DNA from 3 places in the Bacillus coreaensis genome. Region 3 is predicted to be linked to each of the others. Evidence: predicted binding sites of a transcription regulator. Region 3 holds the regulator's gene; each other region holds the start of a gene.
The links. The regulator LexA, encoded in region 3, represses DNA repair genes until DNA is damaged. The targets are predictions, from matches to a motif close to CGAACATATGTTCG.
Positions count from the first base shown of each region.

Region 1: a site for LexA is predicted at 1,956-1,969, ahead of addB (helicase-exonuclease AddAB subunit AddB). Genes of this name have one in related genera too.
Region 2: a site for LexA is predicted at 2,859-2,872, ahead of ACQ5H4_RS00065 (YqzH family protein). Genes of this name have one in related genera too.

Region 1 covers NZ_JBOCCY010000002.1:2,034-6,457, reverse strand. Annotated here, with positions in the region: gene addB (helicase-exonuclease AddAB subunit AddB) at 1-1,866, opposite strand, end outside; gene ACQ5H4_RS03185 (Cof-type HAD-IIB family hydrolase) at 2,078-2,944, opposite strand; gene ACQ5H4_RS03180 (DeoR/GlpR family DNA-binding transcription regulator) at 2,937-3,716, opposite strand; gene ACQ5H4_RS03175 (alpha/beta fold hydrolase) at 3,910-4,424, shown strand, end outside.
Region 2 covers NZ_JBOCCY010000001.1:10,284-14,707, forward strand. Annotated here, with positions in the region: gene ACQ5H4_RS00050 (DMT family transporter) at 1-191, opposite strand, end outside; gene ACQ5H4_RS00055 (aminotransferase-like domain-containing protein) at 306-1,706, shown strand; gene ACQ5H4_RS00060 (SDR family NAD(P)-dependent oxidoreductase) at 1,773-2,576, shown strand; gene ACQ5H4_RS00065 (YqzH family protein) at 2,600-2,779, opposite strand; gene ACQ5H4_RS00070 (Y-family DNA polymerase) at 2,941-4,200, shown strand; gene ACQ5H4_RS00075 (YolD-like family protein) at 4,213-4,424, shown strand, end outside.
Region 3 covers NZ_JBOCCY010000002.1:489,937-494,360, reverse strand. Annotated here, with positions in the region: gene ACQ5H4_RS05650 (YneB family resolvase-like protein) at 58-738, opposite strand; gene yneA (cell division suppressor protein YneA) at 747-1,061, opposite strand; gene lexA (transcriptional repressor LexA) at 1,216-1,842, shown strand; gene ACQ5H4_RS05635 (CBO0543 family protein) at 1,885-2,436, opposite strand; gene glnA (type I glutamate--ammonia ligase) at 2,618-3,952, opposite strand; gene ACQ5H4_RS05625 (MerR family transcriptional regulator) at 3,988-4,395, opposite strand.

The DNA.
Region 1 (4,424 bases), 490 kb from region 3:
ATCTTCATCAGCAAATATACCCTCCTCCGAAAATTTAGCAGGTAGAACCCCTTCTGTTATTCCGATAATAAAAGCTACTTTCACATCGGTTAGACGGGATTTTTCCAAATCTGCACCTAACACTTGATCCATTGCCGGGGGTACTAATGAGAACTGCAGTGCTTCTAATCCTGCATCCAAAATATTTGAAAACTGCTTTGGAGAGACTTTTTCATCCCCTAACATTTCAACAAACTGATCTAAAAGTTCAATCACACTGTTCCATGCTTGATCATGCTCTCTTGCTTTTGTTAATTCTCCCTTTTCCTCTTCAGCTATTTTCCATCGCTCAAGCTTTGCAGGGATTTCTAATTCCTCAAGATACAGAAAAACTGCCTCCGCTAATTTGCTTCCATTCTCAGCTTTTTTCAATCTTCTCGATAAGCGAAGGATCGGTGCTGAGATCATCAGTCGAAGCTCGTTTAATTTTTGCTCGAAGTTTTTTTCCTTATCCGTTTGGGCAACAGATTCTAATTCAAGTCCCCTCATTCGGCGATATACCCAACGATCACGTCTTGTCCACTTATCTCCTTGAATTCCAAACGCGAGGACAAAATTTTCAAGCTGATCCATTTGCTCTCGCATTTTATTTGAATCGATATGAAGTGGATAAAGAAGCTCTGTTTTCACTGCTCGAAATACAGGTTCATACCGCCAGTATCCGTTGATCACTTCAAGCGTGGAGCGAATAAGTTCAATAACCGGATGATGAAGCATCGTGCGTTTTTGATCCACAAAGAAAGGAATCTCATAATCATCGAAGACCGTTTCAATCAAATCTTTGTATTCATGTCCATTTCTCATCATAATGGCAATGTCTTTGTATCGATAATTCTTTGTTCGAACAAGTGATAGAATTTCGCGTGCAATTCCTTCAATTTCCGCTCGCCGATTAACGGCTTGTCCAATCGTAACAGCCGTTTCCCCTTTAAATACATTCGTAGGACGCGTATCAAAAAATGTTTCCAAATGCTTGAGTGATGGATGCTGCCATCTTTTTTGCTCAGATAAAACCGTTTCTCTTATTTCTAATTTTTCTACTCTAGCAATCTCATAAAGACTTTGACAAGTCTCTGCATTCATACGAAATAAATGCAATTCATCTGGATATTTTTCATTGTACGGCTCATCTAGAGTTAGAGTGATCGTTACTTTTTTACAATGCTTCATGAGCTGACTTATGATGAAATACTCTTGAGGTGTAAAACTGTAAAATCCATCAATATATATTTCTGCATCCTTAAGATACTGAGATAACGGAATTTTTTCAGCCAATAATTTAAAATAATCCTCAGAGTCCACGTATGAACCAAAAAGGGCATCTTCAAAATGTTTATAAATCAACTCAAGATCATGTAGTTTATCACGAAGGACTTTATTCATTTGCTCAGATTGCTGCTGTATAAGCAACTCTTCTGGTCTGACTAAATATCTTTTAAATTCAATTAACATTTGTTCGAGCTGCTGGATAAACCCATTTTTGTCAGCTGATAGATTAAAGAGCTTTAATTCTGCTTTTCTCTCCTCAACAATTTTACGAATCAACATATTAATACCAACACTATTTAAATGGTACCGGGTATTCCCCCCCGTTTCCTGTAACACTCGCCACGCTAGTCTTGAAAAACTAAAAACCTGAGTTCGAATCATTCCCCCAAGCCCAGGTGTTGTAATCAATTTATATTCAGAAGAAAATGTCATTTGGTCAGGTACTAAGTAAACAATTGGATCTCCGACTGGACGTTCTAGCATTTCTTCTCTAATTTCATCTAAACAAAATTGCGTTTTTCCTGTTCCAGATCTCCCGATAACTAAGTGAACTGCCATAAGAAAACCTCCCTCGTACGTACGTTCCTTCTCTATCCTATTATCTTACCATAGGTACTCCCGGAAATAGGGCAATAACCTTCTAACCGCGAATGAATTTTCTTTCCAGTTTTAAAATCGAAATCCAGAAATAAAATAGGCCAACCGATATGGTTGACCTTTATATCTTGGTTGTCACGCCTTGCGATCAAGTAACGCCAACCATGGATACCTATTTTTTTAGAAGACGATAGATAAAATGAGCCACTCCATGTTCATGATTTTCAAGAGTTACCTCATGTGCTTTTTCTTTTACTGCATCATCTGCATTTCCCATGGCAGCACTTCTTCCAACCATCGTTAACATGGATATATCATTGTAATTATCTCCCACTGCTGCCATTTTTAGAAGTGGAATTTGTATGATTTCTCCTAATTTTTCTAAAGCCTTTCCTTTTGAGGAGTTTTCATGTATAAATTCAAAATTATGTTTACCCGACGAAACAATATTCAATCCTTTTAATCCTCGGAAGTTTTCCTTTCCTCTTTTTAATTTTTCATCATGAAAGGAAAAAGCAAGAATATTATAAATGTCTGCATCGTTATTAATGATGTTTTGATAGGAGGGGACAAATTCAAATCCCGTTTGACTGTACTGAGTCGCTAATGCCCGCTGTATATCCTCTTCTTTGACTGAAGGATTTTCCGTTCTCAGTTTTTCTGCTTCCATTGCTAGTAGTTCTCTCCCATGCTGTGGTGTAAGCAAAGTATTGTCAGCAAACACTTCATAATAGAAGCCTTCATCCTCTAGCCATTTCAAGATTGGTTCTGCTGCATCTTTATCAATGGGAACCGAGTGAACTTTTTCCCCGTTCGGGTGATGAATGGTTGATCCATTCGCAGAAATGATCCATGGAGTAATCGGAAAGTTACATTCATTAAGAATGTTTTTTACATCGTGATAAGATCGTCCTGTTGCAATTACGACCATTACTCCTTGATTATGGGCAAAAGTCAGTGCCTCCATGTTTTCAGCACTGATGGTATTTTCGTGGCTCAACAATGTACCATCTAAGTCAATTGCGATTAGATTAGTCATTTTCTTCCTCCCCCTCGCCAGCTATGACTAACTCTACACCTTTCTCTTGTAAGAGTTGCATAAAGTCACCACTAGGCATACGATCCGTGATTAGTACATCTATATCTGTAAAACTTCCAAATTGAAAGAAACCATTGACTCCAAATTTTGTATGATCTGCTAATACAATTACTTGTCTAGCCTGCTGCATCATTTTTTTCTTTAACATCCCATCCTCTTCATGAGCACTTGTCAAACCCATTTCGGATATACCCACTGCTCCAATAAAAGCTTTATCAACAGAATACTGGGCCAATTTCTCAATCGCCTGTGATCCAAACAAATAACGATGCTTCTTGTGCAGCTCTCCTCCAACGAGATGAATGGAGACAAGTGGATGTTTGGATAAAATTTCTGCAGAGTTAATGGAATTGGTAATAATCCTACATTCCATATTTTCTACATGCTCGGCACATGCTTGAACTGTAGTCGAAGCATCCAAAATGATGGCATCTCCTGTTTTTAGGAATGTAGCAGCTTTTTCCCCAATCACCTGCTTTTCACTAGAAACCACCTTTAAACGATGGTTATAATCCATTACCATCTGATGTTCGGTTGGAAGCAATGCTCCTCCTCTTGTCCGGATAATTCGCCCTTCCTCTTCAAGGCGAACCAAGTCTCTTCTAGCGGTATCTCTTGAAACCTCTAGTTCTGAACAAATTTCTTCAACAGTAATCCGTTTATGTTCTTTTAAATAACTAAGAATAGCTACTAAACGTTCTTCTTGATACATATTTTTTCATCTCTCATTAATTATTTATAAGTAATTATAAGTAATTTTGATATAAAACTCAATATTTTTAAGTAATATCAATTAAAATTAAGTAATTAGGCAGAATATATTACAGATGGAATTTTATTCCTACTTTGAATATCATTCACTTTCCACATACTATCCATAAAGAAAATCGGATAGGAGATACTGCATGAAGAGCATCGTAGTTAATGATGAACGTATCTGTTATGAAGATATTGGTGAAGGCATTCCTATTATTTTTCTCCATCCTCCAGGCATGGGAAGGAAGGTTTTTTACGAGCAAAAAGCTTTATCGAAGCATTTCCGCATTATTTTGCCTGATTTACCTGGACATGGGGACAGTTCATTCAATGTAGAAAAAGAAGTGTCCGTTGAACGATTTGGCGAGGATATCATTGAGTTAATGGATCAGTTGACTATTACTGCGGCTGTTATTTTTGGTTATTCCTCTGGTGGAGCAATTGCCCAATATTTAGCTATACATCATCCAAGCAGAGTCCACACTCTCATATTATCCGGAGGTTATCCTATTGTTGATCATTGGATGATAAAAAATGAGCATCGCTTGGGTGTGTTTATTGCAAAAAATAGTAAAAAGTTTTTATCTACTGGCCTTGCCATAGCTCACACAAAAGATAAACAACTTCGCCATGATTTAAAAGAGCATATGCTTAAAGCAAACCC
Region 2 (4,424 bases), on a different contig from region 3:
TCCTTCTTTAGAAGGATTTTTAAAGAAACCTTTTCCTTCCACATCATAAATAAAAATAATATAAACCCAGCACTAAAAAAGCGAAGTCCGGCCCCAAAAAACGGCGGAATGCCTGCATCTACCCCTATTTTAATCGCTAAAAACGTAGTGCCAAAAATAACACACATGAGCACATAAAACAAAATAATCATTTCCATTCCTCCTTGCCCCTAATCTTACAGCTTGAGGAATAGAACAGTTGTTGATCAGTAGAACAGTTAAGCGGAAGTCATGGTACAATCAACGTCATAGAGGGAGGTTAGAAAATGAATAAGCAGGGTCAACGAAAATACCTTTTTGAAGAAATTTATGAGTCTATCTTACAACGTATGGAGCGCTCGGAATGGACAGCTGGGGAAAAGCTACCATCGATTCGAGAATTATCATTGGAACTGAATGTTCATCGGTTGACTGTATTTAAAGCCTACCAAATGCTTAAGCAACAAGGAAAGGTATTGGTAAAAGACAAGTCAGGCTACTATGTTTTGGGTAACTCCCATTCCACCCATGCTGACGAGCATATACAGGCTAATAAGAAAAGGTATACCCTCTCAGATATTCATGAGCAAAGTGTTCAATATCAGTTTTCGAAAGCCTTGATTGACCCTAATTTGCTTCCCAATCATTATCTATCGGACTATGTAAAAAAGGTGTTTGATTTATACCCTAAGGTATTGTCAACATATTCTACCGTACAAGGTGATATAGAACTACGTGAGGTATTAGCTGATTATTTTACAAAGCGTTATAAAACTCACTTATCCCATGAAGATATTCTCATCACTTCGGGTTCTCAGCAAGCGATTCATTTAATTTCGCAGTTATTCCTCAGTCCTAGGGATACCATCTTAATTGAGCGTCCTAGCTATAGTGCGGCTATTGATATTTTTAAAAGTCAACATGCACACATGCTTGCTGTTGATATCCACCCAGACGGATACGATTTAGAGCAGGTTGAAATGCTCATGAAAACATACAAACCAAGACTTTTTTATGTGAATCCCACTTTTCATAATCCAACGGGGTATACGGTTCCAACAGCACAACGAAAGAAATTAGTAGAGTTAGCCGAACAATATCATTGTCTTATTGTTGAGGATGATGCCTACCATGATATCTATTTTGAAAAGGCTCCACCACCACCGTTGTATACGTTTGATACAGCAGGAGTGGTTCTTTATGTCAGAAGCTTTTGCAAGTATGTATCCCCTGGGTTACGCGTCGCAGCTGTCGTTTTCCCGCCTAATCTTAAGGAAGGTTTATTTACGGCTAAAGCGCTTGCCGATAATGGCTCACCACTTCTCAATCAGAAGATCTTCCTTCACTATTTTTCTTCGCCAAGACTGCAGCAGCATCTAGAAAAGCTCCGCATCGCTCTTCAAATTCGCAAGGAGATTATGGAGGATGAGCTTAAAGACACGAATTGGAGTTGGGTGAGCCCAAATGGGGGACTTAATTTATGGATTCAGCTTCCGATGGATTTGTCGACAGAGCCACTTTTACAAAGAGCAATAGGACAATCGGTCTCTTTTGTTCCTGGCTTGATTTTTGATCCGTTACAAGAACGATTTTCCTCCTCTCTTCGTTTAAGCTATTCCTATGCAAATGAAGTAGAACTAAGAGCGGGGATGAGAAGACTAATCGAGGTTGTAAATACGTATGGATAAATTTTAGCTTTTTTCAAAGGGTTTATGGTAAGTTATATGTAGCTCGACAAATGCTACATAGATAAGATGGTGATTGTATTGGAACAATTAAAAGGGAAAAATATTATTATCACTGGAGCATCTTCTGGGATTGGAGAAAAGGTGGCTCTTATGGCGGCTGAGCGTGGAGCACGGCCCATTCTTGTAGCTCGCTCTATTGACAAGCTGCGAACAATCGGTGAGGAAATTAACCAAAAAACGGGTGCGAATGCCTTGTTTTTTCAGTTGGATGTTGGTGATATCAATCAGGTTCAACAGGTGTTTTCACAAATTAAACAAGAGGTTGGTCATATCGATATCCTCATAAACAATGCTGGGTTTGGCGTGTTTGATTCCTTCCATGAGGCCGATTTTGCTGATATTGAAAAAATGTTTCAAGTGAACGTACTCGGTTTAATGGCTTGTACGAAAGAGGTTCTTCCTGTGATGATGGCTCAAAATTCAGGTCATATCATTAATATTGCCTCACAGGCCGGCAAGCTTGCGACTCCTAAGTCCAGTGGATATTCGGCTACGAAGCATGCAGTGTTAGGATTTACGAATAGCTTACGACTAGAGCTTGCAAAATCAAATATACGTGTATCTGCGGTAAACCCTGGTCCGATTGAAACCAATTTCTTTTCAATTGCTGATAAATCAGGAAACTACGTAAAAAACGTGAATCGATTCATGCTGAAATCGGATTATGTTGCCGAAAAAATCATTCAATTAATGCTCAACCCTAAGCGTGAGCTTAACCTTCCAGGCTGGATGAATATGGGGAGTACCATCTACAATCTCATCCCAGGGTTAGCTGAACGCTTTGTTGGTGGCTTTTTCGATAAAAAATAAAAATCACCTTGTGGGTGATTTTTTTAATTGGTCAAATATTCATAAACAGCATCGTTGATTAATTCAAATAAAGGAACCTGATCCTCTTGTGCTTGTTCTTCTACTATCCGTTCGTATAATTTCTCACAGTCCTCTTCACTCACCTCATGCTCGTACTGCTGAAAGCATTGCCTAATCATTTTATAAATGAGTTTCTTCTCCATTCCCTTACACCTCTTCTTTAGCCATTATAACTTATCAATATTCACAAAAGGAAACACAGAATAAAATTACCATTGAAACCGAACGTATATTCGCTTAATATAAGAATATACTAAAAAGAGAACGAATGTTCCTATTTGATGTTTGGGAGAGAGAGAACACGATGATTAATTACAGTGAGTTGCCCCATCAAACCATTTTATGTGTGGACATGAAGAGTTTTTATGCTAGCTGTTCAGCTGTTATTGAAGGGTTAGATCCACTTGAGTGTTATTTGGCAGTGATTGGAGATAAAGAGCGAGAGGGAAGTATTGTATTAGCTGCATCACCGAAGTTAAAGAAGGAATTTGGGATTAAAACCGGATCAAGGAAGTTTGAAATTCCAGACGATCCGAAAATTCAAGTAGTTGAGCCGAAAATGGCTACTTATTTACGTATTTCCACTGAAATTACGAAGGTGTTTCATCGTTACGTTCCAAAAGAGGCTATTCATACGTATAGCGTCGATGAGAGCTTTCTAAAAATTGATGGAGCCCTTCATTTATGGGGAGATGCATGGACGGTTGCACAGAAGATTCGTGATGATATTGAGCGAGAATTTCAGCTGCCCTGTGCGATTGGAATTGGTCCGAACATGCTATTATCAAAGCTTTGTCTTGATTTGGAAGCAAAAAAGAAGGGAATTGCTGAATGGACGTACGAGGATGTAAAAACAAAGCTTTGGAATGTTTCTCCTTTACGTGAGATGTGGGGAATCGGAAGAAGGGTAGAGAAAACATTAAATGGAATGGGAATTTTTACGGTCGGTCAGCTTGCTCGCTTTGATTTGAAAAAGCTTGAGAAAAAGTTTGGGATTATGGGAAATCAACTGTACCACCATGCATGGGGAGTGGATTTATCCGAAATTGGAGCACCGATTATGGAGGGACAAATTAGTTTTGGAAAGAGTCAAATTTTGCTTCGTGATTATAAAGAGGAAGTAGAAATCAAACGCGTCATTCTAGAAATGTGTGAAGAGGTCGCGAGAAGAGCACGAACCCATAAGAAGGCAGGTCGAACGATTAGCTTCGGGATTGGTTATAGTCAGGACGAGTTCGGTGGAGGCTTTTACCGTTCGCGGTCAATTGAGATACCGACAAACGTGACGATGGAGCTGTATGACGTTTGTCTACGTCTATTTGCGGAGCACTACGAAGGAAAAACGGTACGGAAAATCTCCATCGCCCTTAGCAATATTTGTGATGATACAGACTATCAGTTAAATATTTTTGAACCGAATGGCTGGAAGGAACGAGAGCTCGGCTATGTTGTGGACCGTATCTGCAATCGGTATGGACATGGTGCTCTATTACGTGCGGTATCGTATACAGCAGCGGGAACGGCGAAGCATCGTGCGAAACTAGTTGGCGGTCATAAGAGGTAAGGAGGAACAAGGATGATTCGAGATAGAGGAAGAATCAAGTGGACATCAATGATGCTTCCTGAGCATGTTAAGCTATTGCGCGATTGGGCGGAAGCGGATTCTTACGAGAAAGAAAAGGAGATGGATGAACAAAAGCTGGAGGAGATGAACCATTTGTTATTAGCGGCGATGGAGGAGCATCAAGCGGTGATGGTCACTCATTATCGTTACCGGAAGCACGAATT
Region 3 (4,424 bases):
GTCTTTGACAAGGAAGAAGCGTAAAGAGGTACGAATAACAAAAAATGCCAACGATCTTTATGACTTGTTGGCATTTAGTGAGATATTATTTTGATGCTTTAGCTCTTCTATGTATTCAAGATATCTCCGATTTACTGTAGCTTTTGAAATATCATAACCAAACCCTCTTAAAGTAGCAGCGATTTCAGAAAATGTTAAATCATTGTTTCGTAACCGTACAATCTCTGTTATCGGTACTTCAATACGTTCTCTCCCGGCATGAACACCTTTGTTTTTCAGATTTTTCTCTGGTCTGTAACCGTTTTGAACAGCTCTGTTCATTCCTCTTTTAATTTTACTATTATGAAGCTTTCGCTGATATTCTTCTACCATACTTACAATTTGCAATACCATAGAATCCGATTCGGACAATTGTAACTCACCATTATGTGATACACTGAAAAGTTTGATGTTATCCTTTAGTATACAATGAAGCAAAGCAATTTTGGCATTTCCTCTACCAAGTCTCGTTTCATCCTGAATCAGAACAGCATCTACTTTCTCTTCCTTTAATCGTGACAGCAGGAGCAAAATACCTTCTCTGTCAAAGTCATATCCACTCGCCTGTTCTTTTATCACTTCAACAACTTCCATTCCGTGTTGTTGTGATAGCTTCAATAATTCTTCTTCCTGCCTTTTTAGAGAAGAGTACTGTGATTCTTTTTCAGTACTAACTCTACAATAGATAATCGCCTTCATAATCCCTCCTATTTCGATGCTAGCTGAGTAACAGTGGAATCGTTTAATTCAACAGGGATATAGATCTTATCACCTACTAATAATACATTTCCATTAATATCATTGATTTCTTCCACCCAGGAAACAAACTCTGTTTCAGATAATGCATGTTTATCTGCATAGTCCTTACAAAGATCCCAAAGTGTTTCCCCTTCATTAATTGTTACAGCCATATATTTTTCCTCAACTGATTCACCATTAGAAATTACCAAAATAATAGACGATAGGATAGATAAGACAACTAGAATAATAGCATATGAGTATTTGTTCCATAAATTTTTCATGTAAAACACCTCTATTAGAATGTATGTTCGTATATATATTTACATTATAGACCGAACGTTTGTTTTGTGTCAACGATTATTCGAACTTATGTTTGTATGCACTGGTAGAACATGCTATAATAAAGTCAAGATTAACCAATGAGGGGCGGTAAGTATGACAAAACTATCAAAACGTCAGGTAGATATACTAGAATATATAAAAGAAGAAGTTAAACAAAAGGGCTATCCGCCTTCCGTTCGTGAAATTGGCGAAGCTGTTGGTTTAGCATCAAGTTCAACCGTACACGGCCACTTAGCTAGACTTGAAAGTAAAGGGTATATCCGCAGAGACCCTACAAAGCCACGAGCAATTGAAATTCTGGATCTTGATGAGGTAGTAAGTAATATACCAAAATATAATATTGTTAACGTTCCTGTAGTCGGAAAAGTAACTGCGGGTATACCTATAACTGCAATCGAGAATGTGGAAGAGTATTTTCCTCTCCCAGAACGTCTTGCCCCTGCGGATGAACAAGTATTTATGCTTGAGGTTATGGGAGACAGTATGATTGAGGCCGGTATCCTTGATGGTGATTACGTGATCGTGAAGCAGCAGCAAACAGCGAATAACGGTGATATCGTTGTTGCCATGACTGAGGAAGATGAAGCGACAGTTAAGAGGTTCTTCAAAGAAAAGGACTATGTTCGTTTGCAGCCGGAGAACTCATCCCTAGCACCAATTATCCTACGAAATGTGTCTATTCTCGGAAAAGTTATTGGAGTATATCGTCATATTCATTAATTAGTGAAAGCAAGCATCGAATGATGCTTGCTTTTCTTATTATCACAATGGCTCAAAGCTCTTTCTTCGACTAAACCAATGAGCCACAAGATACAAGAACAAGATGATAAAGAATGAATAGGTATAAGCCCAATCTATTTTCTTATACATATCCATCAACGCCATTAATGGCATCCCAATGTATGTACTGATACCAGCTAGAATAATTCCCTTTATAAATGGATTAACGTTCGGCCTGTATTGAAGGAAAAACAAAATAAGGACCGGCATAAGAGAATAACGAAACGAATAACTTATTGTTGGAATTGGAATGGCTTTTACTGGATAAGCCCATCTTCCATATTCCACTCCTAACGCATCAATTGTTGTAGATAGTATCATTACGATAAATACTGAAAAAAGCAATCGTGCTGAGCTCTCCCTTTTACGGAATATTGCCCAGAGTACCCATGGAACAATGATCATTAACACAGCCACCCACCATTGCCAAGTGAAAAAAAAGGCTTTTATGGTCGCATCTTTAATTAGAAGATTTCCATCCTTAATTAAGTCAGATCCTTTTCCCACTTGTTTGAGACCATCTTGAAACTTCATTATTTTTCCCCCGTAATATAACTTCAAATAACTGTAATTGGTTGTATTATTTGGTAAAATTGAGATTTTTATTCACGCACCTTAAATCGTTTCAAGTTTGTTTCATAACCGTCCCCCACCATTAACAACATACAAAAAACCCTCAAACACATTAAAGTGTTTGAGGGTTTCTATGAACGGATTAATACATTGACATGTATTGTTCTCTTTCCCATGGATGTACTTGCGTACGGAACATATCCCACTCGATCTCTTTTGCTTCTACGAAGTGTTCGAAGATATGCTCTCCAAGAGCGTAAACCATTGTTTCGTCTGACTTTAAGTTATCTAAAGCAGCAGCAAGTGTAGCTGGTAGATCTTCGATACCTACAGCTTGACGCTCTTCTTTGTTCATAACGTAGATGTTGCGGTCAACTGGAGCTGGTGGTGTTAAAGAGTTCTTCACTCCGTCAAGTCCTGCAGCAAGTAATACAGCCATTGCTAAGTAAGGATTAGCAGCTGGGTCAACGCTACGTACTTCTACACGAGTGGAAATTCCACGAGAAGCAGGGATACGGATTAGCGGTGAACGGTTTCTAGCAGACCACGCAACATAGCAAGGTGCTTCGTAACCAGGTACTAAACGCTTATAAGAGTTTACAGTTGGGTTTGTTACAGCTGTAAAGTTTGGAGCATGCTTAATGATACCAGCGATGAACTGACGAGCAGTGTCACTTAGTTCTAAGTTTCCAGTTGGATCGAAGAATGCATTCTTGCCTTCTTTGAATAAAGAAACGTTACAGTGCATTCCAGAACCATTTACTCCGAATAATGGCTTCGGCATGAATGTAGCATGTAGACCGTGCTTACGTGCAATTGTTTTAACAACAAGCTTGAACGTTTGGATTTGGTCACAAGCACTTAAAGCATCAGCATATTTGAAGTCGATTTCGTGTTGGCCTGGAGCTACCTCATGGTGAGATGCTTCAATTTCAAAGCCCATTTCTTCAAGCTCTAACACGATATCACGACGGCAATTTTCACCAAGGTCTGTTGGAGCAAGGTCAAAGTATCCACCGTTGTCGTTTAATTCAAGTGTAGGCTCTCCAGCTTGGTCAAGCTTGAATAAGAAGAATTCTGGCTCAGGTCCAAGATTGAAATCTGAGAATCCTAAGTCTTGCATTTCTTTAATAATTCTTCTTAAGTTGTTACGTGGGTCACCAGCGAATGGAGTTCCATCTGGATTGTAGATGTCACAGATTAAACGTGCCACTTTACCTTTTTCAGCTGTCCAAGGGAAAACTACCCATGTGTCTAAGTCTGGATATAAGTACATGTCTGACTCTTCGATACGAACGAAACCTTCGATAGAAGAACCGTCAAACATCATTTTGTTGTCTAAAGCTTTTTCAAGCTGACTGATAGGAATCTCAACGTTTTTGATTGTTCCTAAGATGTCAGTGAATTGCAGACGAATAAACTTAACATTTTGTTCTTCTGCCATTCTTGTAATATCATCTCTTGTAAACTTAGCCATTTTGTTTCCTCCCTTGAATAGTAAATCTCTTTTTATTAATGGAAAAAGCGTGACATATCACCTTGACGCAACGACGAGCGATTAAAACGGCCAGCATGCATAAGCTCTGAGCGCAACATTTTACGTAACTCATCATCGGACAGATCACGTCTTGCTTTTTCTGCTTCCTTCACTATTTCTTCTGATAGCACCTGTTGCTCTTTCACAGAAAAAATTTGCTTAATTCCTGCAAGATTCACACCTTGCTCGATCAAATCTTTTATTTCTAAAAGCTGATCAATGTCATTCAAAGAAAACATTCTTCTGTTTCCCTCAGTTCTTGCCGGAGAGATCAATTGGTGCTCTTCATAATATCGAATTTGTCTTGCAGATAGTTCTGTAAGCTGCATCACAATTCCAATTGGAAATAATGGCATGGAACGACGGATATCACTTCCGCTCATTTGCTGTCCCTCCATTTCTTTCTTTCATA